Regions from separate parts of the Agrobacterium burrii genome, predicted to be linked through region 1. Evidence: predicted binding sites of a transcription regulator. Region 1 holds the regulator's gene; each other region holds the start of a gene.

Region 1 (5,919 bases):
TATTCAGCTGATAACGCGAAATTTCATCGATCATGTCTCGCTCCAGCGAGCCGTCACTCAATAATTCCACCTGCCGCTCCAGCGCCACACGCGATTGTGTGAGCTTTGCGAGCTCCGCCGTTCTGGCAATGCGCTGCCGCTCCAGCCGCTCCGTCGCCTGCAGGCCGAAGTCGCCATGGATGGAATGATAGCCGAAATAAGAGAGAAAAGCGATCGTGATGGCCGGAACGATCAATCGGCCGAATCGTCTCTTTTTATGATGTCTGGTCCACATGCCGGAGAGAAGCCTTAAAACGCACAGTGTGAGTCTCGAGACTAAAGCGGATTGTTTAACTATCCGTTGACCTTAAATCGCGATCGGCAAAGGGGCATGAAAAAGCCCGCCGGAAGGCGGGCTGGATTTGCCGGGAGACATATCCCCCTCACAGTCATCCTCGCCCTTGAGGCGAGGATCCACAAGCGGGATTGTGGATGGATCCTCGGGTCAAGCCCGAGGAGGACGTCTCATGCATTGATATGCATCTGGCCAACCATGGCACGCCAGACAGCGGGCCATGTCGCCAAACCCCAGCGTGAATTATCCGCGCAGGATCGAACGGCCGGCGTAAGCAGCCTGCGGACCGAGCATCTCTTCGATGCGGATCAGCTGGTTGTACTTTGCGAGCCGGTCGGAACGGGCAAGCGAGCCGGTCTTGATCTGACCGCAGTTCGTCGCGACAGCGAGATCGGCGATGGTGGAATCTTCCGTTTCGCCAGAGCGGTGCGACATGACGGCGGTGTAGCCGGCCTTGTGCGCGGTTTCCACCGCATCCAGCGTCTCGGAGAGCGAACCGATCTGGTTGACCTTGACGAGGATGGAGTTTGCAACGCCCATCTTGATGCCGTCACGCAGACGCGCAGAGTTGGTGACGAACAGATCGTCGCCAACGAGCTGGCACTTGTTGCCGACGAGATCGGTCAGCGTCTTCCAGCCTTCCCAGTCGTCTTCGGCCATGCCGTCTTCAACCGAGATGATCGGGTATTTGTTGACAAGCTCGGCCAGATATTCAGCCATTGCGCCCGGCTCCAGCGTGCGGCCTTCGCCTTCGAGAACGTATTTGCCGTCCTTGAAGAATTCGGTCGATGCGCAGTCGAGGCCGACATACATGTCTTCGCCCGGACGGTAACCGGCCTTTTCAATCGACTTCATGATGAAATCGAGCGCAGCCGGCGCGCTTTCCAGACCCGGTGCAAAACCGCCCTCATCGCCGACATTGGTGTTGTGGCCCTGTGCGGACAGTTCTTTTTTCAGCGTATGGAACACTTCAGAACCCATGCGCACGGCTTCGCGGATGTTTTCCGCGCCGACCGGCAGGATCATGAATTCCTGGAAATCGATCGGGTTGTCGGCATGTGCGCCGCCATTGATGATGTTCATCATCGGAACCGGCAGCAGATGCGCGTTCGGGCCACCGACATAACGGTAAAGCGGCAGGCCGGAAGCTTCGGCCGCAGCCTTGGCGATGGCGAGCGACACGCCGAGGATGGCGTTGGCGCCGAGGCGCGACTTGTTCGGCGTACCGTCAAGCGCGATCATCATCTGGTCGATCTGGATCTGGTTTTCGGCATCGAAACCGCCGATGGCGTCGAAGATTTCCGTGTTGACGGCTTCGACCGCCTTTTCCACGCCCTTGCCGAGATAACGCTTGCCGCCATCGCGCAGCTCAACCGCTTCATGCGCGCCGGTGGAGGCGCCGGAAGGAACGGCCGCACGGCCCATGGAGCCGTCTTCGAGGTAAACATCGACTTCAACAGTCGGGTTGCCGCGGCTGTCGAGGATTTCGCGCGCGATGATATCGGTAATGGCAGTCATGGTCTCTCCCTTGGGAATGGAACAGATATTTTCCGTCGCCTGTCTTAGACGATGACGAAGAAATTACAATGACGGCGGGCGGCAGAAACGGAGCGCCCGCCATTTAAAATCGATTGGCACAAACCGCGCCAGCCCCTTAGGCTTTGGTGATCGCGTCGAAGGCCAGAAGCTTTTCCAGCAGTTTCGGCATGTCCTTCAGGTGCACCATGTTGGGGCCGTCGGATGGTGCATTGTCCGGGTCCTCATGGGTCTCGATGAAGAGGCCGGCGACACCGACAGCGACCGCCGCACGCGAAAGCGTCTCGACGAACTCGCGCTGACCGCCCGTCGAACCGCCCTGCCCGCCCGGCTGCTGCACCGAATGGGTGGCGTCGAAGACGACAGGCGCGCCGAGCGACGCCATGATCGGCAGCGAGCGCATGTCGGAGACCAGCGTGTTGTAACCGAAGGACGCACCGCGCTCGCATAAGAGCACATTCGGGTTGCCGCTCTCATTGAGCTTGGCCAGCACGTTCTTCATGTCCCAGGGCGCCAGGAACTGGCCCTTCTTGACGTTGATGACACGGCCGGTTTTGGCGGCGGCAACGAGAAGATCGGTCTGGCGGCTGAGAAAAGCCGGGATCTGCAGCACATCCACCACTTCGGAGACGACGGCGCATTGTTCCTCGGTGTGAATATCGGTCAGAACAGGAAAGCCGAATTCCTTCTTGAGATCGGCGAAAACGTGCATCGCGTTGTCAAGGCCTATGCCGCGCTTGCCGGAAAGCGAGGTGCGGTTCGCCTTGTCGAAAGAGGATTTGTAAACGAGGCCTATTCCAAGCTTGTCGCAAAGCTCCTTCAGCACGCCCGCAATCATGAAGGCATGTTCGCGGCTCTCCATCTGGCAGGGGCCGGCAATCAGCGAAAAACGCTCGGTATTGGAAAAGGAAACCTTGCTGGCGCCATCGCCGGCGGTGACTTTGAGATTGTTCGTAACGCTCATCATTTTTCCTCGAAGGCGAAGGCAACGCCCTGACCGGGTGCTGCGGGCACCACCAGCCGGCCGCCCGTTTCTGCGCAGGACACGCCATTAGCAGCAAGTGCTGCTTCTGTCACGGCAAGATCGCGAACGGAAAAGACGATGCCTGCGCCGCGCAATCCATCGCCGCCCTCTTCGGGAGCATTAAAGGCATGTCTGCCAAAGACTGGATTTTGCGTCAATCTTATGCGGGCATTGCCGGTTGCGAAAACCACATCACCATCCGGGGACACTTTGCCATCACAGCCAAAAACAGTTTCGATCAGCCGCACCGCATTCACATCACCACCGGCAAACAGGACGATCTCGCTGAGGCCGGAAACGCCATTGGCATGGCTCTCCAGCACTGAACGGTCGCCCGGCAGGGCCTGCAACCGCTGGCAACTGAACAGGAAGAAATCCGCAGCGGAACCACTGGCTGCAAAAGCCAGCCGGAAGGCCGCTTCGCTCTGCGAACCATCAGGCATTTTGACCGGCCGCGAAAATTCAAAGACATTTCCGGCCGAAATGCCTGAGGCTACGAATCGGTCGTGATCGCCAGGAGCGTCCTGTGTTGCAGCGACCAGAGCGGAAAATCCCTCCCCTGCGACATGTTTCCGGAAGGCCTGATCCCGCCCGGTGAACACATTTCCCCGGTCAATCGAGGCATTATAGTTAGCCGGGTTAGCAATTGCGAGAGGTTCCAGATAGGTGCCGTCAGCGAAAAAAACGCAGGCATTCTGCGTGCCGAAAGGGTGGAGAGCCGCTGGTGCTACCGTAAACCCAAGGTTTCCAAGGCGATTAACGGCAATGCCAAGGACATCCACAGGCAGAACGAGATGGTCGACACGGTATGCTTTCGTCATTTTCCTGCTTCCTGCTCTCACATCCGGCATAGCGATGCCGGAACGGTCCGAAAGGCAGAAAAGCACAATTTCGTGCTTTCAGGCAAATCATCAAAACAACGGATAGCAGCTTCACGAAATTTTAGGGGATTGCGGAACACATATGGAACATATAGTGTTCGTTCTGTATTTGTTTCACGATCTCCACGACGATTCTCAAGGGTGTTTTCCTCATGCTCACGCGCAAACAGCAGGAATTGCTTCTCTTCATTCATGAACGAATGAAAGAGTCCGGCGTGCCGCCCTCCTTCGATGAAATGAAGGACGCACTCGATCTTGCTTCCAAATCCGGTATCCACCGGCTGATTACCGCCCTCGAAGAGCGCGGTTTTATTCGCCGGCTACCTAACAGGGCGCGGGCGCTTGAAGTCATCAAGCTTCCGGAGGCCTATACGCCGGGCGCGAGGCCGCAACGCGGCTTTTCGCCAAGCGTCATCGAAGGCAGCCTTGGCAAACCGAAGACGCCGGAACCCGCACCAGCGCCAAAGGCTCCGGCCAACGATCTCGGCGGGGCGGTCACCGTGCCGGTCATGGGCCGCATCGCCGCCGGCGTGCCGATTTCCGCCATCCAGAACAACACCCATGATGTTGCCGTGCCGGTGGACATGCTGGGTTCGGGCGAACATTACGCGCTCGAGGTCAAGGGCGATTCGATGATCGAGGCCGGTATTTTCGACGGCGATACTGTCATCATCCGCAACAGCAATACCGCCAATCCAGGCGATATCGTCGTAGCGCTGGTGGATGATGAGGAAGCGACGTTGAAACGCTTCCGCCGCAAGGGTGCTTCCATCGCGCTTGAAGCAGCCAACCCCGCTTATGAAACCCGCATCTTCGGGCCTGATCGGGTAAAAATTCAGGGCAAGCTGGTCGGGCTTATACGTCGTTACCATTGATCTGAATTCGCCGTCATCCTCTCGAAACAGGCATCGTCATGAGGCTAACCCTGTCGAAGATGACGGCAATTTCCTAATTCGGCAGACTATGTGAGTGTCGGGAAAGCTTATCCTTCCCGCAGACGGACGCAACCTGTCTGGTAGAGATCAGTTCCAGTCTCATATGGATATCCTTGTCGCGCTCTTCTCTCCGGCGTGTTGTCACCACTGCGTCATATACCGTGGGCTTTTGGTCGCGTGAGGTCGTTTACGCTTGAGGGATATGGCTGGCCTGGCGCTGCCGCCAAATGGTGACACGCGGTGCAAAGCCCCTGCCATTCATCAACGCGATTTATGGGTGTCATTGATTATTTTCGATATTCCATCATGCCCCGACAGGTATAGAAATGCGCGTCATATCCGGGAGATAAGCCATGTACGATCTTTATATCGCCAACAAGAACTACTCCTCATGGTCGCTGCGGCCGTGGGTGTTGATGCGCACGCTCGGTATCGCTTTTGATGAGAAACTTGTTCCGTTCGGCGAAGGCGTCGCCTTTTCCAGCTTTTCGCCAACCGGCAAGGTGCCGTGCCTTGTCGATGAGGGCGTGACGATATGGGAAACGCTGTCTATCGCTGAATATCTCGCCGAACGGCATCAGGGCGTCTGGGCGAGCGACAAGCAGGCACGTGCATGGTCGCGTTCGGCTGCGAGTGAAATGCATGCCGGCTTTTCCTCGCTGCGCAATCTTTATCCGATGTCAGTCGGTATTCGGGTCAAGCCGAAGGATGGCGATCTTGGACTTGCGGCAGACATAAAGCGCATCGATGTGCTCTGGAGCGAAGGTCTGACAAAATTCGGCGGCCCATATCTTGCCGGTCAGAAATTCACGGCGGTCGATGCTTTCTTCTGCCCGGTCGCGTTCCGTTTCCAGACCTATGGCGCTGAGCTCTCGACTGCGGCAAAAGCCTATTGCGATCGGCTGCTCGCCCTGCCCGCCATGCGTGAATGGTATGAAGCCGGATTGAAGGAGATCTGGCGCGACGCGGCGCATGAACAGGAAATCAGCGGCATTGGTGAATTGACTGCCGATCTGCGTGTGAAGGTCTGAGGATCCATGCTGGCGGCGTTTATTGCGACGCCAGCAACTGCCTGACCGGTTCCGGCACCTCATATTCGAAACGGTCGCTTTTCCAGTCGTAATAGCGGTGCTCGCTCCATGGCCTGTCCGCCCCGGCAATCGCCGCACGCAGCCGTCCCACGACCGCAGACTGATCGCTTCCGGCAAA
Region 2 (5,919 bases), 110 kb from region 1:
GTGCAGGGCAAGGACGGCAAGGAACACCCTGTCCACATGGGTTCTTATGGCATTGGCCCGACACGCCTTGTTCCCGCCATCATTGAAGCATCGCATGATGAGAACGGAATCATCTGGCCGGCCTCGGTCGCTCCTTTCGATGTCGTCATTATCAACATGAAGGCAGGCGATGCGGCCTGTGATGCGGCTTGCGAAAAGCTGTATTATTCGCTCTCCAACGCCGGCAAGGATGTTCTTTACGACGATACCGACGACCGTGCGGGCCAGAAATTCGCCACTGCCGATCTGATTGGTGTACCGATGCAGATCATCGTCGGCCCACGTTCCGTCGCGAATGGCGAAGTCGAAGTGAAGGACCGCAAGACCGGCGAACGTGAAACCGTCACAATCGAGGCGGCAATGAACAAGGCGCTTGCCTAAGCGCAACGGAAAGATGGGAGCGGCCTTCACCCGAAGACCGCTCCAGTTTAATGCGCAGATGCCGCAGAGATTGGGACCGGTCTTTGAAAGGACCGATCTTGCAATTTGAGATCAGGGAGACGACATGGCAAAAGCCGAGGCTGACAAGGGTGCGGCTCCTTCCGCCAAGGGAAAGACCGCTCGGCCTTTTTCCGCTTTTGAACGCATGGTGGCGTGGCGCTATCTGCGGTCGCGGCGCAAGGAAGCGTTCATTTCCGTCATTGCCGGTTTTTCCTTCGTCGGCATCATGTTGGGTGTCGCGACGCTGATCATCGTCATGGCTGTCATGAACGGCTTCCGCACTGAGCTGATTTCACGCATTCTCGGCATTAACGGCCATATGATCGTGCAGCCGATCGACCAGCCCTTCAACAATTACGATGAGCTGGCGAAGAAGTTTTCCGCCGTGCCGGGCGTCACCATGGCCCTGCCGCTGGTGGAGGGCCAGACCTTGGCCTCCGGCCGTGGTGGTGCAGGCTCCGGCGCGCTGGTGCGCGGTGTGCGCCAGGAGGACATCGACAAGATCAAGGAAGTTGCCAGCAACATCAAGACCGGCGACCTCGTCGGATTCATGGCAGGCGATGGCGTTTTGGTCGGCTCGAGGCTCGCCGCGCAGCTTGGCGTGACGGCTGGCGACGATATCACCCTCATTTCTCCGGAAGGCGACGTGACGCCGATGGGCGTCAATCCGCGCGTCAAATCCTACAAGATATCAGGCGTCTTCGAGATCGGCATGTCGGAATATGACGCATCGATGATCTATATGCCTCTTTCCGAAGCCCAGCTTTATTTCAACGCCGACGGCATCGTGCAATCCATCGAGCTCTACGTCAGCCGGCCTGATGATGTCGACGGCATCCGGCCGCTGGTGGAGCAGGCGGCCGAACGGCAGATCTATATCACCGACTGGAGACAACGGAACCAGACCTTCTTTTCCGCCCTGCAGGTGGAAAGAAACGTGATGTTCATGATCCTCACCCTCATCGTTCTGGTGGCGGCGCTGAATATTATTTCCGGCCTGATCATGCTGGTGAAGGACAAGGGCAGCGATATCGCCATTCTGCGCACCATGGGCGCCAGTTCCGGCGCGGTCATGCGGATATTTTTCATGACCGGCGCAGCCATCGGCACGGTCGGCACCTTTGCCGGTGTGGCGCTCGGCGTCATCGTCTGCCTCAATGTGGAATCCATCCGGCAGTTCTTCTCGTGGATATCAGGCACGGTGCTGTTCGATCCGCAGCTCTATTTCCTCAGCCAGCTGCCGGCCGAAATGGATATCAGCGAGACCATCACCGTCGTCATCATGGCGTTGACGCTTTCTTTCCTGGCAACGATCTTTCCAGCATGGCGGGCTTCCAAGCTCGATCCGGTGCAGGCCCTGCGTTACGAATAAGGACTGCTTCGCAATATGGCAAAAAAAACAGTGCTGCGGCTTACCGGCGTGGAACGGACCTATGGTCAGGGTGAAACGTCGCTTTCCATTCTGCGCAAGGCCGATTTTGAATTGAGGAGCGGTGAGATGGTGGCGCTCGTCGCCCCCTCCGGTACCGGAAAATCCACACTGCTGCATCTGGCCGGGCTTCTGGAACACCCCGATGCCGGCGAGGTCTTCATCAACGGCGCGCCATGCAACGGCCTGCCGGATGAAACCCGCACCGCGATCCGCCGCAGCGATATCGGCTTCGTCTACCAGTTCCATCACCTCCTACCGGAATTTTCAGCGGTGGAAAATGTGATGATGCCGCAGCTCATCGCTGGCTTGACACAGGCCGAGGCCCGCAAGCGCGCGAGCGCCCTGCTGGACTACATGCGTGTCGGCCATCGCGGCGAACATCGCCCGGCTGAACTTTCCGGCGGCGAGCAGCAGCGCGTGGCGATTGCGCGCGCGGTTGCCAATGCGCCGCTGCTTCTGCTTGCGGATGAGCCGACCGGCAACCTCGATCCCGAGACCGCGCATTATGTTTTCGATGCGCTGGAGGCCTTAGTGCGCCAGTCCGGCCTTGCGGCGATGATCGCCACCCATAATCACGACCTCGCGGCCCGCATGGACCGACGCGTAACGCTTGCAGACGGCAAGATCGTCGATTTCTGATCTGAGCCGGCGATACCGTCCACACGGTTGAGCCGCTTCGCCGCGGCTCCTCCATGGATAGCCTCTTTCTTCCACAATTGAATTTTTTCCGAACCCGGAGGTGTTTTAACCTCCGGGTTTTTTCGCTTTGGAGTCAGAGGCTTGCCCCAGGCGCAAACGGAACCCCATTCGATTCTACCGCGTTAGCAAGGGGAATATCAGCAAAACCCTGTTGACAATCGAACAAAATGAGAACAAAGTTGGAACATAACGAGTAAGGAGAGACCAATGACTGATTTCATCCGTGACGTTGCCGCTTTCGCTTCCATCGCTGTCTTTGTTGCCAGCTTTTCGGTGATCCTCACTGCCCTGTGAAGGAAACACCGGCGCAGAAGCCTGTATGGAGGCCGCAAGGCTGTAGACTTTAAGCGCCGGAAATCGGAAAATCGCCCCCTCGATTCAGAATGACAGGACGACGATATGGGCGATACGGTTGTGCGTGGAGAAAACTCTGACGAAACGCTGAAAACGCCTGGTTTCGTTCATTTGCGGGTTCATTCCGCTTACTCCCTGCTTGAGGGGGCATTACCCCTCAAGAAAATCATGTCCAAGGCCGTCGCAGACGGCCAGCCGGCAATCGCCATCACCGACACCAACAATCTTTTCGTCGCGCTCGAATTTTCCGAAAAAGCGCGTGACGAAGGTTTGCAACCGATCATCGGCTGCCAGGTGTCGATCGACATGCAGGATGCGGCGGAAGATCGCCGCAATCATAACAGCCATCTTGCAAAGCTCCCCGCCATCGTGCTTCTGGCCGCCAACGCCGAAGGTTATGAGCGACTGGTGGATCTGATCAGCTGTGCCTATCTGGATGGCGAGGGCGGCGGTCAATCCGTCCATATTACCCGTGCATGGCTGGAAGAGGCTTCCAATGCCGGCTTGATCGCGCTGACGGGCGCCACCGGCGGTCCGGTGGATATGGCCCTGAGAGAAGGCCATGCTGCACAGGCCAAAGAGCGGCTGCTGGTGCTGAAATCACTCTTCGGTGACAGGCTTTATATCGAATTGCAACGCCAGTCCGGTTACGACCGCTCCCATGAGCGACGCATGATCAGTCTTGCTTATGAACACGATATACCGCTGGTCGCCACCAACGAGGCGTTTTTCCCTTCCAAGGCCGATTACGAGGCGCACGATGCACTGATGGCGGTGGCGCATAACGCCATCGTTTCCGATGACAGCCGCTTTCGCCTGACGCCCGATCATTATCTCAAAAGCCGCGAAGAGATGACGGCGCTGTTTGCCGACATTCCCGAGGCGCTCGAAAGCACCATCGAGATTGCGCTCCGCTGCTCCTATGTGCTGAAAAAGCGCGGACCCATCCTGCCGCGTTTCACCGGCGCCAGCGAGGACCCGGAAGCGGCGCAGCGGGCAGAGGCCGAGGAGCTTCGCCGTCAGGCGATCGAGGGTCTCGATCAACGCCTTGCAGCCCTTGGCATGGCACCGGGCTACATCGAGCAGGAATATCGCGACAGGCTGGATTTTGAGCTCGGCGTTATTGAACGCATGGGTTTTCCCGGTTACTTCCTGATTGTTGCCGACTTCATCAAATGGGCCAAGCAGCAGGACATCCCGGTCGGCCCTGGCCGCGGTTCGGGCGCCGGCTCGCTTGTGGCTTATGCGCTGACCATCACCGATGTCGATCCGTTGCGTTTTTCGTTGCTGTTCGAGCGCTTCCTCAATCCCGAACGCGTCTCGATGCCCGACTTCGATATCGACTTCTGCCAGGATCGCCGCGAAGAGGTGATCCGCTACGTGCAGCGCAAATATGGCCGCGAGCAGGTGGCGCAGATCATCACCTTCGGTTCGTTGCAGGCGCGCGCGGCCTTGCGCGACGTCGGCCGCGTGCTGGAAATGCCCTATGGGCAGGTGGACAAGATCTGCAAGCTGGTGCCCAACAACCCGGCCAATCCCACGCCGCTGTCTAAAGCGATCGAGGAAGAGCCGCGCCTGCAGGAAGAGGCGGACAAGGAACCGGTCGTCGCTCGCCTCTTGGATATCGCCCAGAAGATCGAGGGGCTTTATCGCCACGCTTCCACCCACGCCGCCGGTATCGTCATTGGCGACCGGCCGCTGTCGAAGCTGGTGCCGATGTATCGCGATCCGCGGTCCGACATGCCGGTCACCCAGTTCAACATGAAATGGGTGGAAAGCGCCGGTCTCGTCAAATTTGACTTTCTCGGCCTGAAGACGCTGACGGTGCTGAAGGTGGCTGTCGATTTCGTCGCCAAGCGTGGCATCAAGGTCGATCTTGCCGCCATTCCGCTTGAGGACGTCAAAACCTACGAGATGCTCTCGCGTGGCGAAACCATCGGCGTGTTCCAGGTGGAAAGTGCGGGCATGCGCAAGGCGCTGATCGGCATGCGCCCGGACTGCATTGAGGATATCATCGCGCTGGTGGCGCTTTATCGTCCAGGCCCGATGGAAAACATCCCGGTTTATAATGCCCGCAAACATGGCGAGGAGGAGCTGGAGTCCATCCACCCGACCATCGACCATCTGCTCAAGGAAACGCAGGGCGTTATCGTCTATCAGGAACAGGTGATGCAGATCGCCCAGGTCCTGTCAGGTTATTCGCTCGGCGAGGCCGATCTTCTGCGCCGCGCCATGGGCAAGAAGATCAAGGAAGAGATGGACCAGCAGCGCGAACGTTTCGTCGATGGCGCCATCAGGAACGGTGTGTCGAAACCGCAGGCCAACACCATCTTCGACCTTCTGGCAAAGTTTGCCAATTACGGCTTCAACAAGAGCCACGCCGCCGCTTACGCCATCGTTTCTTACCAGACCGCCTATATGAAGGCGCATTATCCGGTGGAATTCCTTGCCGCCTCCATGACGCTCGATATGGCGAACACGGAAAAGCTCAATGATTTCCGTCAGGATGCCGGCCGCCTCGGCATCGAGGTCGTAGCGCCTTCGGTGCAGACGTCTTTCCGCCAGTTCGAGACGGGTGAAAACCGCATCTATTATTCGCTGGCCGCCATCAAGGGCGTCGGCGAGGGCGCGGTCGAACATATCGTCGAAGTGCGTGGCGACAAGCCGTTCACGAGCCTTGAGGATTTCTGCCTGCGTATCGATCCGAAGCAGATCAATCGGCGTGTTCTGGAAAGCCTTATCAATGCCGGCGGCTTCGATTGTTTCGGCCGCGATCGTGCCGAATTGATCGGTGGGCTCGACCGCATCATTGGTTATGCGCAGATGGCGCAGAACAACCGCACCATCGGCCAGTCGGACATGTTCGGTTCCGGTGGTGGAAACGGCCCGGAAAAGCTGGTGCTGCCGGCCTTCCAGCCGTGGCTCGCTTCGGAAAAGCTGTTGCGTGAATATCA
Region 3 (5,919 bases), on a different contig from region 1:
AAGCACCTTGTCCATCCGCTCGAAACCGATATCGAGCCGGTCAGCGGCCTTCACCAGATGGCTGGGCTGGCGGATAGTGACACCGTTGACCTTGACCTTACCCGACTGAATATAGCTTTGAGCAAGCGAGCGGGATTTGGCCATGCGGGCAAAGAACAGCCACTTGTCCAGACGCTGACGCGTGCTCTCCAGTGGCTGTTCGTTGCTCCCCATGGGCTTATTTCTTCAACTGCTCCTTGAGAGCAGCGAGCTTTGCGAAAGGCGAATCCGGATCGATCGGCTTCTCCTTGCGTGGCGGCTTGGCTTCGAAACGCTGCTGACCCTGCGGCTTTCCGCCACGGTCATTACGGTCCGGCCTGTCCTTGCGCTCACCACGGTCTTGACGATCGTTGCGATTGCCACGGTCAGGACGTCCGCCATCACGCTTGCGCTCGCCCTCGCCACCACGATTGGCAGCTTCGCGATTTGCGCCGTCACGGTTGTCACGACGGCCTTCGCCGCGACGTTCGCCCTGCTCACGGGGAGCCTGTTCACGGTTTTGACCGCGATTGCCGGGACGACGGTTTTCGCTGCGCTGATTTTCGTTGCGGCCACCCGGACGCCACAAAAGAACAGGCTTCGGCTCTGCAGCCTCCGTGCTTTCTGCGGACACGGCCTCGCTTGCACCAGCCTCTTCGGCAACGGCTTCCGCGACAGGCGTCTCCGCAGCGGTTTCGCTGACGGCTTCCACGACCGACGTCTCATCAACAGCTTCGCTCTCCGCGACAGCCGCCGTCTCTGACGCCTGCTCTTCGGAGGCCGGCTCATCCTGCTCGGTCTCGGCGCTTTCCTCTTCCACCACCGCCTCAGCGGCGGCCGGGGCGGCAGCACCGGTCTGGCTGGCGAGGAAGACCTGCGCCTCCTCCGCCGTCACCTGGTCGGCGCGGTAACCAAGACCCTTGAGAATCTCTTCCATATCGTCGAGCGTCGCGCCGAGAATGGAAAGCATCGCAGTCGTCGTCGTGAAACGGCGGCCGTCATAGGCACCTTCCGGACGCGGCTGCTGGCCAGGCTTCCACTGCAACAGCGGACGGATGAGATCGGCCAGGCGCTCGAGAATGTCGATACGCACGGCGCGCTTTCCGAGGAAGCGGAAACCGGCAAGCTTGTAGAACATCCGCTCGAATGCGGGGTCCGTCACCACCGAGGTACGGCCGGCGGCCAGAACCGGAATGAGATCGCCATAACCCGGCTTGCCGAGGCCGTCATTCTTCAGCGCCCAGAGCAGCGTGACAAGCTCCGCCGGAGCGGGCTTGAGAAGCGCAGGCAGGAAAACATGATAGGCGCCGAAACGCACACCGTAACGGCGCATGGAGGCACGCGCATCCTGATCCAGCGACTTCACGTCTTCGGTGACGTCGCGGCGGAACAGAACGCCAAGATTTTCTACCAGCTGGAACGCCAGCCCCTTCGCCAGACCCTGAAGGTCTTCGGCGCGCGAAATATCGTCCAGCGGCTTCAGCACGGTCGCAATCTGGTGATTGACGAAACGTTCGACACGCGCCAGCGCATGATCACGGGCATTGCCGCTCAACTGCTCGTCGGCGACGAGGATCACCCGCGGCTTCATAATGTTATCACCTGCCGAAAGGCGGGCCACCGGTTCGCCCAACCAGCGAACCAGACCATCGGAGCTCAAAGCGAGATCGCCGTTGCCACTGGCATGCAGACGCGCCGCACGCGCCTCGTATTCGAGAGCGAGCGCCTTCTGGGCCGCACCTTGAACGGCCTTCTGATCCGGCCCTTCCATTCCCGGCACCGGCGTGAACCGGAACCCGGCCAATTGGCCGACGTGATGTCCTTCTACGAAGACATCACCATTTACACTGATTTCAGCTTCAAGCATCGCATTCTCTCTCAGGCGCCTCATGAGCACAGATGTCCTGCGATCAACAAAGCGTTTCGTCAACCTTTCATGTAGAGCATCGGACAATCGATCTTCGATTTCCCGCGTCTTTTCTTGCCAGTGTGTCGGATCGGCAAGCCATCCTGGGCGGTTCGATACATAAGTCCATGTTCTGATCTGCGCAATCCTTGCAGACAAGGTATCGATTTCTCCATCGGTACGATCGGCGCGGCGCACCTGTTCGCTTAAGAAATCTTCGTTCACCGTGCCACGTTTTACCAGATCGAAATAGAGCGTCGAGATCAGATCCGCATGCTGGGCGGGTGCGATGCGGCGATAGTCCGGAAGTGCACAAGCCTCCCAGAGTTTTTCCACCCGCGCATCGGTCGTCGTCACGTCGTTGATCTCAGGATAACGTGACAAATATTCGAGCGCCTGCTGGTCGATTGCCGGCAAGGCGCGGGAAAGACCCTGGATCGCAGGCGCGGCATCCAGACTGAGACGCAGATTGGCAATGGAGGAAAAATCGAAATTTTTCGTCCGCCACTGCAGCACCTTCACCGCATCGAACTGATGGGTTTCGATGCGTTCCACCAACTCATCATCGAACGGATCGACACGGCCGGTCACACCAAAGGTGCCATCGCGAAGATGGCGGCCGGCGCGGCCGGCAATCTGGCCGATCTCGCCCGGATTGAGATTGCGGAACTGGTAACCGTCGAACTTACGGTCCTGCGCAAACGCGACATGATCGACATCGAGGTTGAGGCCCATGCCGATGGCGTCCGTCGCCACGAGATATTCGACGTCGCCCGACTGGTAAAGCCCGACCTGGGCATTGCGCGTGCGCGGCGAGAGCGCGCCCATCACCACGGCCGCGCCGCCGCGCTGGCGGCGAACGAGTTCCGCGATGGCATAGACCTCTTCTGCCGAAAACGCGACGATCGCCGTGCGTTGCGGCAGGCGGGTGATTTTCTTCTGGCCCGCATAGAAAAGCTGCGACAGGCGCGGCCGCTCCACCACCGTAATGCCCGGCAGCAGCTTTTGCAGGATCGGGCGCATCGTGCCGGCACCCAGAAGCAGCGTTTCCTCCCGCCCGCGTAAATGCAGCACGCGGTCGGTGAAGATATGGCCGCGCTCCAGATCGCCGGCCAACTGCACCTCGTCGATCGCGACGAAAGCGGCCGTCGTCTCGCGCGGCATGGCTTCCACCGTGCAGACGGAATATTTGGCTTTGGGCGGAGATATTTTTTCTTCGCCGGTGATCAGCGCCACATTCGGCGCACCCACCTTTTCAACCAAGCGGGTATAGACCTCACGCGCCAGAAGACGCAGCGGCAGGCCGATGACACCGCTGCCATGGGCCACCATCCGCTCGATCGCGTAGTGGGTCTTGCCGGTATTGGTGGGGCCGAGAACGGCCGTGACACCGCGGCCGCTCAGGATCATGGGGCGAAAATTCAACGTACTATCCGCGAATCGACTTCATCTGCTTGGCCGCGCCGCCCGCCGTCGCTAAGGCGGGCCGCACGCACCACACATGGCAATGCCCGTCGGCAAAGGCAATAGGCCTTGATTGTAAACTGGTGCAAGACGCCTACTTGCCGCAATTTTCCGTTCAGATTCAGCTGGTTAAGGGAATAAAAAGAATCCGGTGAAAACGGAATCAGAAGGAGCAAAGAACAGTTTGCGAACGAATCGAATACGAATCGCTGACTTCGCGTGATTCAGCTTTTGTTCTCCGCAACATCTGGTTGGCGAAGACACAGCTCATACCAGATTATGAATCCGGATAAGTCCTTGGCCGGATTCAGCTTTATGGCGAAGCCTACCGGCAGAAAATACCGGAATCGGCTGTCAAGCGGCAATCATAGGAAAGCCGGTCCGGAACATGCGGAAAAGGCCGGATCAGAGCGCCTCGCCAGTGAGCAGGCGCGGCGCATTCGCATCCGTCGTGCCCGCAGCCTGACCGATGAAATAGGATTTCAGACCCGGCAAACGATCGACCACACCCAGACCGAAATCGCGCATGATGCGGATTGGACCGACATCATTGGAGAAAAGCCGGTTCAGCACATCCGTCGTCACGCCCATCCGCAAGGTGTCGAAACGCCGCCAAGACTGGTAACGCTCCAGAACGTTGAGAGAGCCGATATCGAGGCCAAGCCGGTCGGCCTCGACCACCGTTTCGGCCAGCGCCGCAACGTCCTTGAAGCCAAGGTTGAGGCCTTGGCCCGAGATCGGATGAATTCCGTGCGCGGCATCGCCGGCAAGTGCCACACGCGGCGCAACGAAGGAGCGTGCCAGTGTCAGGCCAAGCGGAAAGGCGCGTCGGGGACCGACGGGACGGACAGGGCCGAGCTTGTGGCCAAACCGGCGCTCCAGCTCCTCCTCGAACACCAGATCATCGGCGGCCACCAGCCGGTTGGCATCCGCCTTGCGTTCTGTCCAGACGAGCGAGGAACGATTTCCCTTCAGCGGCAGGATGGCGAAGGGACCGGACGGCAGGAAATGTTCCTCCGCGCAGCCCTCATGCGGCCGCTCATGTTCGACGGTGGTGACGATACCAGCCTGATCATAGTCCCATTGCACAGTCTTGATACCGGCCATATCTCTCAGCGCTGAGCGGACCCCGTCGCAGGCAATCAACAATCGCGCGTCTAGCGATGAGCCGTCGGAAAGGCTGATCGCCGTCGATTGCGCACCTGCGGTAAAGCCGGAAACACTGAGGCCGTGGCGAATTTCGATGCAAAGACGCTCGCAAAGCCCCCTGAGCGCCCCGACCATCGCGACGTTCGGAACCATATGGGCAAACGGCCTACCCTCTTCCACTGCTCCATCAAAGGTCAGAAACACCGGACGAACAGGATCGGCGGTCTTCGAATCGGTGACGATCATCCTGTTGATCGGCTGGGCCTCAGGTTCGATCTCGTTCCATATGCCGAAAACATCGAGCATGCGTGTGGCCGCCGCGATAATCGCGGAGGCGCGGACATCCTTCTTCCAGACATCCTCCGGAGCAGCCTCGACCACCTGCACATTGAGGTGTGGGGCCGCCTGCTTGATTGCGACAGCAACCGAAAGGCCGACATATCCGCCGCCTGCCACCACCACGTCCAGCATCGCGCTTCTCCTCAAATCTTGTGCACCCATCATCGGCGCACTATAGACCATATGACATCTTCCTACAGCCGGAGCAGGTTGAAAAAATGTCGCATCCCTCGCAAACGTCCGACCCGATGGCCAACCTCATCGCCACACTCGATCTCGAGAAGCTGGAAGAGAACCTGTTCCGGGGCGAAAGCCCGCAAATCGGCTGGCAGCGGGTTTTCGGCGGCCAGGTCATCGCGCAGGCCCTGATTGCGGCGCAAAGAACGGTGGATGATAACCGCCAAGTGCATTCGCTGCATTCCTATTTCATGCGCCCCGGCGATCCGCTGGTGCCTATCGTCTACCAGGTGGAGCGCATTCGCGACGGCGCGAGCTTCTGTACCCGCCGCGTGGTCGCCATCCAGCATGGCAAGGCGATTTTCTCCATGTCGGCGTCGTTTCAGATCTTCGAGGACGGTTTTAACCATCAGATAAAAATGCCTGATGTGACGCCACCCGAAAAACTGATGAGCGAAGAACAGATGCAGGCAGCCTTTCTGGCCAAGGCGCCGGCTTCGATCCGGAACTACTGGAGCAACAAGCGACCGATCGAGATACGTCCGGTTTCACTGACCCATTATATCTCGAAGGAAAAGCTGGAACCGCAGCAGGACATCTGGGTCCGCGCCGTTGGCGATGTGCCTGATAACCCGCGCCTGCAATTGGCCATTCTCGCCTATCTCTCGGATATGACCCTGCTCGACACCTCGCTCTATGCCCACGGAACGACGATTTTCGATCCTTCCATTCAGGTGGCAAGCCTCGATCATGCCATGTGGTTCCACCGCCCCTGCCGACTGGACGACTGGCTGCTCTACACGCAGGACAGCCCAAGCGCCTCAGGCGCCCGCGGCCTGACCCGTGGCAATATTTTCACCAGACAG
Region 4 (5,919 bases), on a different contig from region 1:
GTGACCGGGTGGTCAATCAGGCCGATCCCGCTGACCGCGATATTGCCATGGTGTTCCAGAACTATGCGCTTTATCCGCATATGTCGGTGCGCCAGAACCTGGAATATGGGCTTAAGAACCGCAAGACACCGAAGGCGGAGATCGATGCGCGTGTGGCCGAAGCCGCCCGTATGTTGCAGCTCGAACCCTATCTGGAGCGCAAGCCGCGCGCCCTTTCCGGCGGCCAGCGTCAGCGCGTCGCCATGGGCCGCGCCATCGTGCGCAAACCGGCGGCCTTCCTGTTCGATGAGCCTCTGTCCAACCTTGATGCCAAGCTGCGCGTTTCCATGCGCGGTGAAATCAAGCGTCTGCAAAAGCGCCTCGGCACCACCTCCATCTATGTCACCCACGATCAGCTTGAGGCCATGACGCTGGCTGATCGTCTGGTAGTGTTGAATGGCGGCCGCATCGAACAGATCGGCGCGCCGCTTGATGTTTATCACACCCCTGCCTCCACCTTCGTCGCCAGCTTCATCGGCTCTCCCGCCATGAACCTGCTGAATGCCGAGCTGCATGGCGATAGCCTCGCCATCGGTCCGTCGCTGTTTGCGCTCAACGGTTTTGCGCCCGCTTCGGGGTCGGTGACAGTGGGCATGCGGGCGGAGGATTTCCGCATTGCCGCGGCGGGCGAGCAGGGCCTTGCGCTGCGCGTCGATTATATCGAGGAACTGGGTTCACAGCGCCTCGTGCATGGCATGATCGGCGACCAGAACCTGACAGTGGCTTTCCCGCCGGATGTCGAGGTTCCGGCCGCATTGTCGGTGACGATAGCGCCGGAAAAACTGCACTTCTTCTCCAACGAAACCGGTAAACGCATCGCCGGCAAGGCGGAACAGGTCCAGGTACAGCCCGCTCAGCTGGCGACGGCCTGATCACGTCGGAAGAAATCGGCGCGATGACTAAAATTGCGCCGATTGTCAAAACCGCTTTGTTACGATCCCGATGATAGAAGACCTCCAATATTTCACGGGGGGTTTCTCATATGTCGTTCAAAATGATGTTCGCGGCGGCTGCAACCATGGCGATCCGCACGATGCCAATATTGCCGGCCTATCTGCGGGGAGCAAAAGACGAGGCCGTTGTCAGCGCATCCTGCACCGATCTGCGGCTTCAGCCGGCCCCCATCAATCCGGACTGGATCATTTCCGGCGATCCGAAGGCGCGTGCGGCCGATCATTCCCGAAGCGGCGACCGCGCGTCCAGCACCGCCATGTGGGATTGCACGGCCGGTGAATTCCGCTGGTTCTTCGGCTGGGACGAGACCGTCTATATTCTGGAAGGCGAGGTGCATGTGACGGCCGAAGACGGTTCGGTCAGCATCCTGCGGGTCGGTGACGTCGCCTATTTCCGGGCTGGAACATGGGCCACCTGGCGGGTCGATGACTATGTCCGCAAGGTCGCCTTCATGCGTCGTCCATTCCCCCGGGCGCTGGCGCTCGCCTATCGCGTCAAGAACAAACTGTTTTCCGGCAGTTCCTACAAGCTGGCGGCCTGAACCGGTAATACAGTCCAAACGACGGGGCCTCTCGGGCTCCGTCGACGGAATTGTGAAGGTTCAATAAAACTCACACGAAGCACCGCTTGCAGCAGTTGCCTTTGAATGGTCGCTGCCCTACATCTTTCGGGCTTTCGGAAGCATTTCCGGGTCTCTTCGGGTCTCCGGGGAAGCTTGAAACGACGGACAATGGGCATTGTGGGCCGGCAAGGCGTCCCTATGCTGCAAGAGGAACATGCGCATGGCGAAGATCAAGAACGTCGCGATCCAGATGGATCATGTCTCCGGCATCAACATCGCCGGTGACTCCACCTTCGCCATGAGCCTTGAGGCGCAGGCGCGCGGATACCGGCTGTTCCACTATACGCCCGAGCGCCTTTCCATGCGTGACGGCAAGGTTTACGCCACCGTCGAGCAGATGGAACTGCGTGACATCAAGGGTGACCATTTCTCGCTGTCGGAACCGGAGCGCGTTGATCTTTCGACCATGGATGTCATCCATCTGCGTCAGGATCCGCCATTCGACATGGCCTACATCACCTCGACCCACCTGCTGGAGCGCATTCATCCCAAGACGCTTGTTGTCAATGATCCCGCCTGGGTGCGTAACTCGCCGGAAAAGATTTTCGTTACCGAATTCGCCGATCTGATGCCGAAGACCTTGATCACCAAGGACGTGGCCGAGATCGCCCGGTTCCGCAATGAAATGGGCGATATCATCCTCAAGCCGCTTTATGGCAATGGCGGTGCGGGTGTCTTCCATTCGGCGCGTGATGACCGCAATTTCTCTTCGCTGCTGGAAATGTTCGGCCAGATGTTCCGTGAGCCCTATATTGCCCAGGAATATCTGCCTGACGTCCGCAAGGGCGACAAGCGTATCCTGCTGGTGGATGGTGAGCCGGTGGGCGCGATCAACCGCGTGCCGGCGGAAAATGATGCCCGCTCCAACATGCATGCCGGCGGCCGGCCAGAACCGACGGAACTGACGGCGCGCGAGAAGGAAATCTGCCGCCGCATCGGTCCCGCCCTGCGCGAGCGTGGTTTCCTCTTTGTTGGTATCGATGTGATCGGCGATTATCTCACAGAGATCAACGTCACCTCACCGACCGGCATTCGTGAAGTGCAGAAATTCGGCGGTTCCGACGTGGCAAGCCTGTTGTGGGATGCCATCGAGAAAAAGCGCGAAGCTCAGGATTTCTGAGGCGATTTCCCGACCGAACTCCCTTTGTTCCGTGGGTACAACTAGACACAACTAAAATACATCGCCCGCGTGAAATTGTTCACCGGATGTTCTTGTTTTATTCTTTTCCTTGTGGCACGTTGCTTGCGGGTGGCCGCCACAGGGCATGAAGCTTTGATGTTGCGGCCGGTTTGCGGGGGCAGGCCATGGTGGCAAAGGTCAATACGGTTGCATTTCAGGGCATAGAGGGTGTGCCCGTCGAGGTGCAGGTGATGGTCGCACCCGGAAAGGTTGGCATCCAGATCGTCGGCTTGCCGGACAAAGCAGTGGCTGAAAGCCGGGAGCGAGTGCAGGCGGCACTACATGCTTCGGGTCTGGCGCTTCCAGCGAAAAAGGTGACCGTCAATCTCGCGCCTGCCGATCTGCCAAAGGAAGGATCGCATTTCGATCTTCCCATTGCTCTCGGGCTCATGGCCGCGTTAGGCGCCATACCGGCGGAGGCGCTCGGCCAATATGTGGTTCTCGGCGAACTCAATCTTGATGGCACCATCGGCGTGGTCTCCGGCGCGCTGCCGGCGGCCATCGGCGCCAATGCTCTCGGCAAGGGCCTGATCTGCCCGGCTGAAAGCGGTCCGGAAGCGGCCTGGGCCGGAGCCGGCATCGATATCCTTGCCCCGCGCAGCCTCATAGCGCTTGCCAATCATTTTCGCGGCACGCAGCTGCTTTCGCGCCCCGTGCCCGCCATCCGGACCAGTCCGGTCAATCTGCCCGATCTGGCGGATATCAAGGGGCAGGAAAGCGCCAGACGTGCGCTGGAAGTGGCAGCGGCTGGTGGCCATAATCTGCTGATGGTCGGTCCACCCGGCTCCGGCAAATCCATGCTTGCCGCGCGCCTGCCGTCCATCCTGCCGCCGCTGGAGGCGGCAGAGCTACTGGAAGTGTCCATGGTTCATTCCATCGCCGGCCAATTGTCGGGTGGCAAGCTTTCGGACCGCAGGCCGTTCCGCACACCGCATCACTCCGCCACCATGCCGGCTTTGATTGGTGGAGGGTTGCGCGCCAGACCAGGTGAGGCCTCACTTGCCCATCACGGCGTTCTTTTTCTGGATGAATTCCCGGAATTTTCGCCGCAGGTGCTGGATGCTTTGCGCCAGCCGCTGGAGACGGGTGAATGTATCATCGCGCGGGCCAATCACCGCGTCAGCTATCCGGCGCAAATCCAGCTCGTGGCGGCAATGAACCCCTGCCGGTGCGGCATGGCGGGAGAGCCGGGCTTCACCTGCGCCAGAGGTCCTCGTTGCGTAACCGACTATCAGGGCCGCATTTCCGGCCCGCTAATGGATCGCATCGATATCCGTATTGATGTTCCCGCCGTTTCTGCCACTGATCTCATCCGCCCCGTCGCGTCCGAGCCGAGTGCGGTGGTTGCCGCCCGTGTCGCCAATGCCCGCCTCGCCCAGCAGGAGCGTTATGCGGCGGCGGGGTTTCCTGCCATCCGCACCAATGCCCGCTGCACGACGACCCTGATCGAAAAATATGCCGAACCGGATGCGTCCGGGCTGCAATTGCTGCGCGATGCCGCCGAACGGCTGAAGTTTTCCGCACGTGGTTATCATCGTATTCTGAAGGTCGCGCGAACATTGGCCGATCTGGACGGAAAGCAGATGGTCGGCCGCATCCATGTGGCGGAAGCGGTGTCCTATCGTATCGCGGGTGAGAGGCTGCCAACAGCGGCTTGAGCCGTGGGACTTGCGCCTTGTTGGAAGAGTTTGGAGGAATGCTTCCAGAATGCTCCGCCCTTTTGCTATAAGCAGATGCGAAAGCAAGATCTGAAGCGCATCGCGTGAATTCGGTCGAATGCGAGGCAGTTCTGAAAACTGACATGCCGCCAGCGGTGCCGGCGGCATAGTGAACTTCAATTCTTTGCTCCGCGATCGCGTACCGGATGGGGCAGTTAGAGCCCAAGCCCTTCAAAAAGCGCCGTCGAGAGGTAACGTTCCGCAAAGGAAGGAACGATGACGACGATGTTCTTGCCGGCATTTTCCTCGCGCGCGCCGACCTTGATTGCCGCCGCCAATGCTGCACCCGAGGAGATGCCGACCGGCACGCCTTCGAGCCGCGCCGCAAGACGTGCGATTTCGAAAGCCTCGTCATTGGTGACGGTGACGATCTCGTCATAGATGCCAGTGTCGAGGATGGCCGGTGCAAAACCAGCACCGATGCCCTGAATCTTGTGCGGACCGGGGTTGCCACCGGAAAGAACCGGGCTGTCGGCGGGTTCCACCGCAATGACCTTCACGTCCGGCTTGCGGGATTTCAGAACCTGACCCGTGCCGGTGATCGTGCCGCCCGTGCCGATGCCGGAAACGAGAATATCAACCGTGCCTTCTGTGTCATTCCAGATTTCTTCCGCCGTTGTCTTGCGGTGAATATCCGGATTGGCGGGGTTTTCGAATTGCTGCGGTATGACGGCGTCGGGCAGCGTCTCGGCCAGTTCCTGCGCCTTTGCGATTGCGCCCTTCATGCCCTTGGGGCCTTCGGTCAGCACCAGTTCGGCACCAAGCAGGGCCAGCATTTTCCGGCGTTCGACCGACATGGTTTCCGGCATGGTCAGGATCAGCTTGTAGCCCTTGGCGGCGGCGGCAAAAGCCAGCGCGATACCCGTATTGCCCGATGTCGGCTCCACCAGCGTCGTCTTGCCGGGGGTGATCTTGCCCTGGGCTTCCAACGCTTCGATCATGGCAACACCGATGCGGTCCTTCACGGAGGCGATGGGGTTGAAAAACTCCAGCTTGGCAAGCAGGTTGGCCTTCACGCCCTTTTCTTTCGCCAGCTTGTCCAGCCGCACGATCGGCGTATCGCCGATTGTTTCGGTGATGGAGGAATAGACGCGTCCGCGTCCGGGCTTTCTGGCTTCGGGCATGATGCTCTCCTGTATGAAGGCCACAGAATAGTGACCGCAAGATTTGAGCGGCAGAATAGGAGCAATCGCCCTGTCAGGCTAGCGAACGTTCATCCTTATATGGCCGGTTTACCGGAAAAATTTCACGATAAGCGGGGTAAATGCACTAAATTATTTTAGGTGCTGCGGATCGCGATCATGGTCGCTGTTCCGGCCAGAATGCCCGCCGCCGTGCGGTTGAGGATCGTCAGCGCGCTCGGACGTTTCAAGAGGTTGCGCGCCTTGGCGGCAAGCAGGATGTAA

Evidence for each region. Region 1 encodes LexA, which represses DNA repair genes until DNA is damaged. Its sites were predicted from a motif close to TGTTCNNNNTGTGTTCNG; they were not measured.
Region 2: a site for LexA is predicted at 2,781-2,798, ahead of dnaE (DNA polymerase III subunit alpha). Genes of this name have one in related genera too.
Region 3: a site for LexA is predicted at 3,564-3,581, ahead of JZX89_RS18750 (helicase-related protein). Genes of this name have one in related genera too.
Region 4: a site for LexA is predicted at 2,823-2,840, ahead of JZX89_RS12035 (YifB family Mg chelatase-like AAA ATPase). Genes of this name have one in related genera too.

The regions. Positions count from the first base shown of each region.
Region 1 is NZ_JAFLNA010000001.1:427,379-433,297, reverse strand. It holds gene JZX89_RS02280 (FtsB family cell division protein) at 1-274, opposite strand, end outside; gene eno (phosphopyruvate hydratase) at 578-1,852, opposite strand; gene kdsA (3-deoxy-8-phosphooctulonate synthase) at 1,989-2,834, opposite strand; gene JZX89_RS02265 (VOC family protein) at 2,834-3,715, opposite strand; gene lexA (transcriptional repressor LexA) at 3,928-4,650, shown strand; gene JZX89_RS02255 (glutathione S-transferase family protein) at 5,064-5,741, shown strand; gene JZX89_RS02250 (ComEC/Rec2 family competence protein) at 5,761-5,919, opposite strand, start outside.
Region 2 is NZ_JAFLNA010000001.1:320,774-326,692, forward strand. It holds gene proS (proline--tRNA ligase) at 1-420, shown strand, start outside; gene JZX89_RS01760 (lipoprotein-releasing ABC transporter permease subunit) at 545-1,852, shown strand; gene JZX89_RS01765 (ABC transporter ATP-binding protein) at 1,868-2,551, shown strand; gene dnaE (DNA polymerase III subunit alpha) at 3,011-5,919, shown strand, end outside.
Region 3 is NZ_JAFLNA010000010.1:141,627-147,545, reverse strand. It holds gene JZX89_RS18755 (RNA-binding S4 domain-containing protein) at 1-213, opposite strand, end outside; gene JZX89_RS18750 (helicase-related protein) at 218-3,334, opposite strand; gene JZX89_RS18745 (ubiquinone biosynthesis hydroxylase) at 3,794-5,038, opposite strand; gene tesB (acyl-CoA thioesterase II) at 5,095-5,919, shown strand, end outside.
Region 4 is NZ_JAFLNA010000005.1:237,680-243,598, forward strand. It holds gene JZX89_RS12020 (sn-glycerol-3-phosphate import ATP-binding protein UgpC) at 1-911, shown strand, start outside; gene JZX89_RS12025 (cupin domain-containing protein) at 1,022-1,534, shown strand; gene gshB (glutathione synthase) at 1,776-2,735, shown strand; gene JZX89_RS12035 (YifB family Mg chelatase-like AAA ATPase) at 2,921-4,453, shown strand; gene cysK (cysteine synthase A) at 4,669-5,637, opposite strand; gene JZX89_RS12045 (LysE family translocator) at 5,793-5,919, opposite strand, start outside.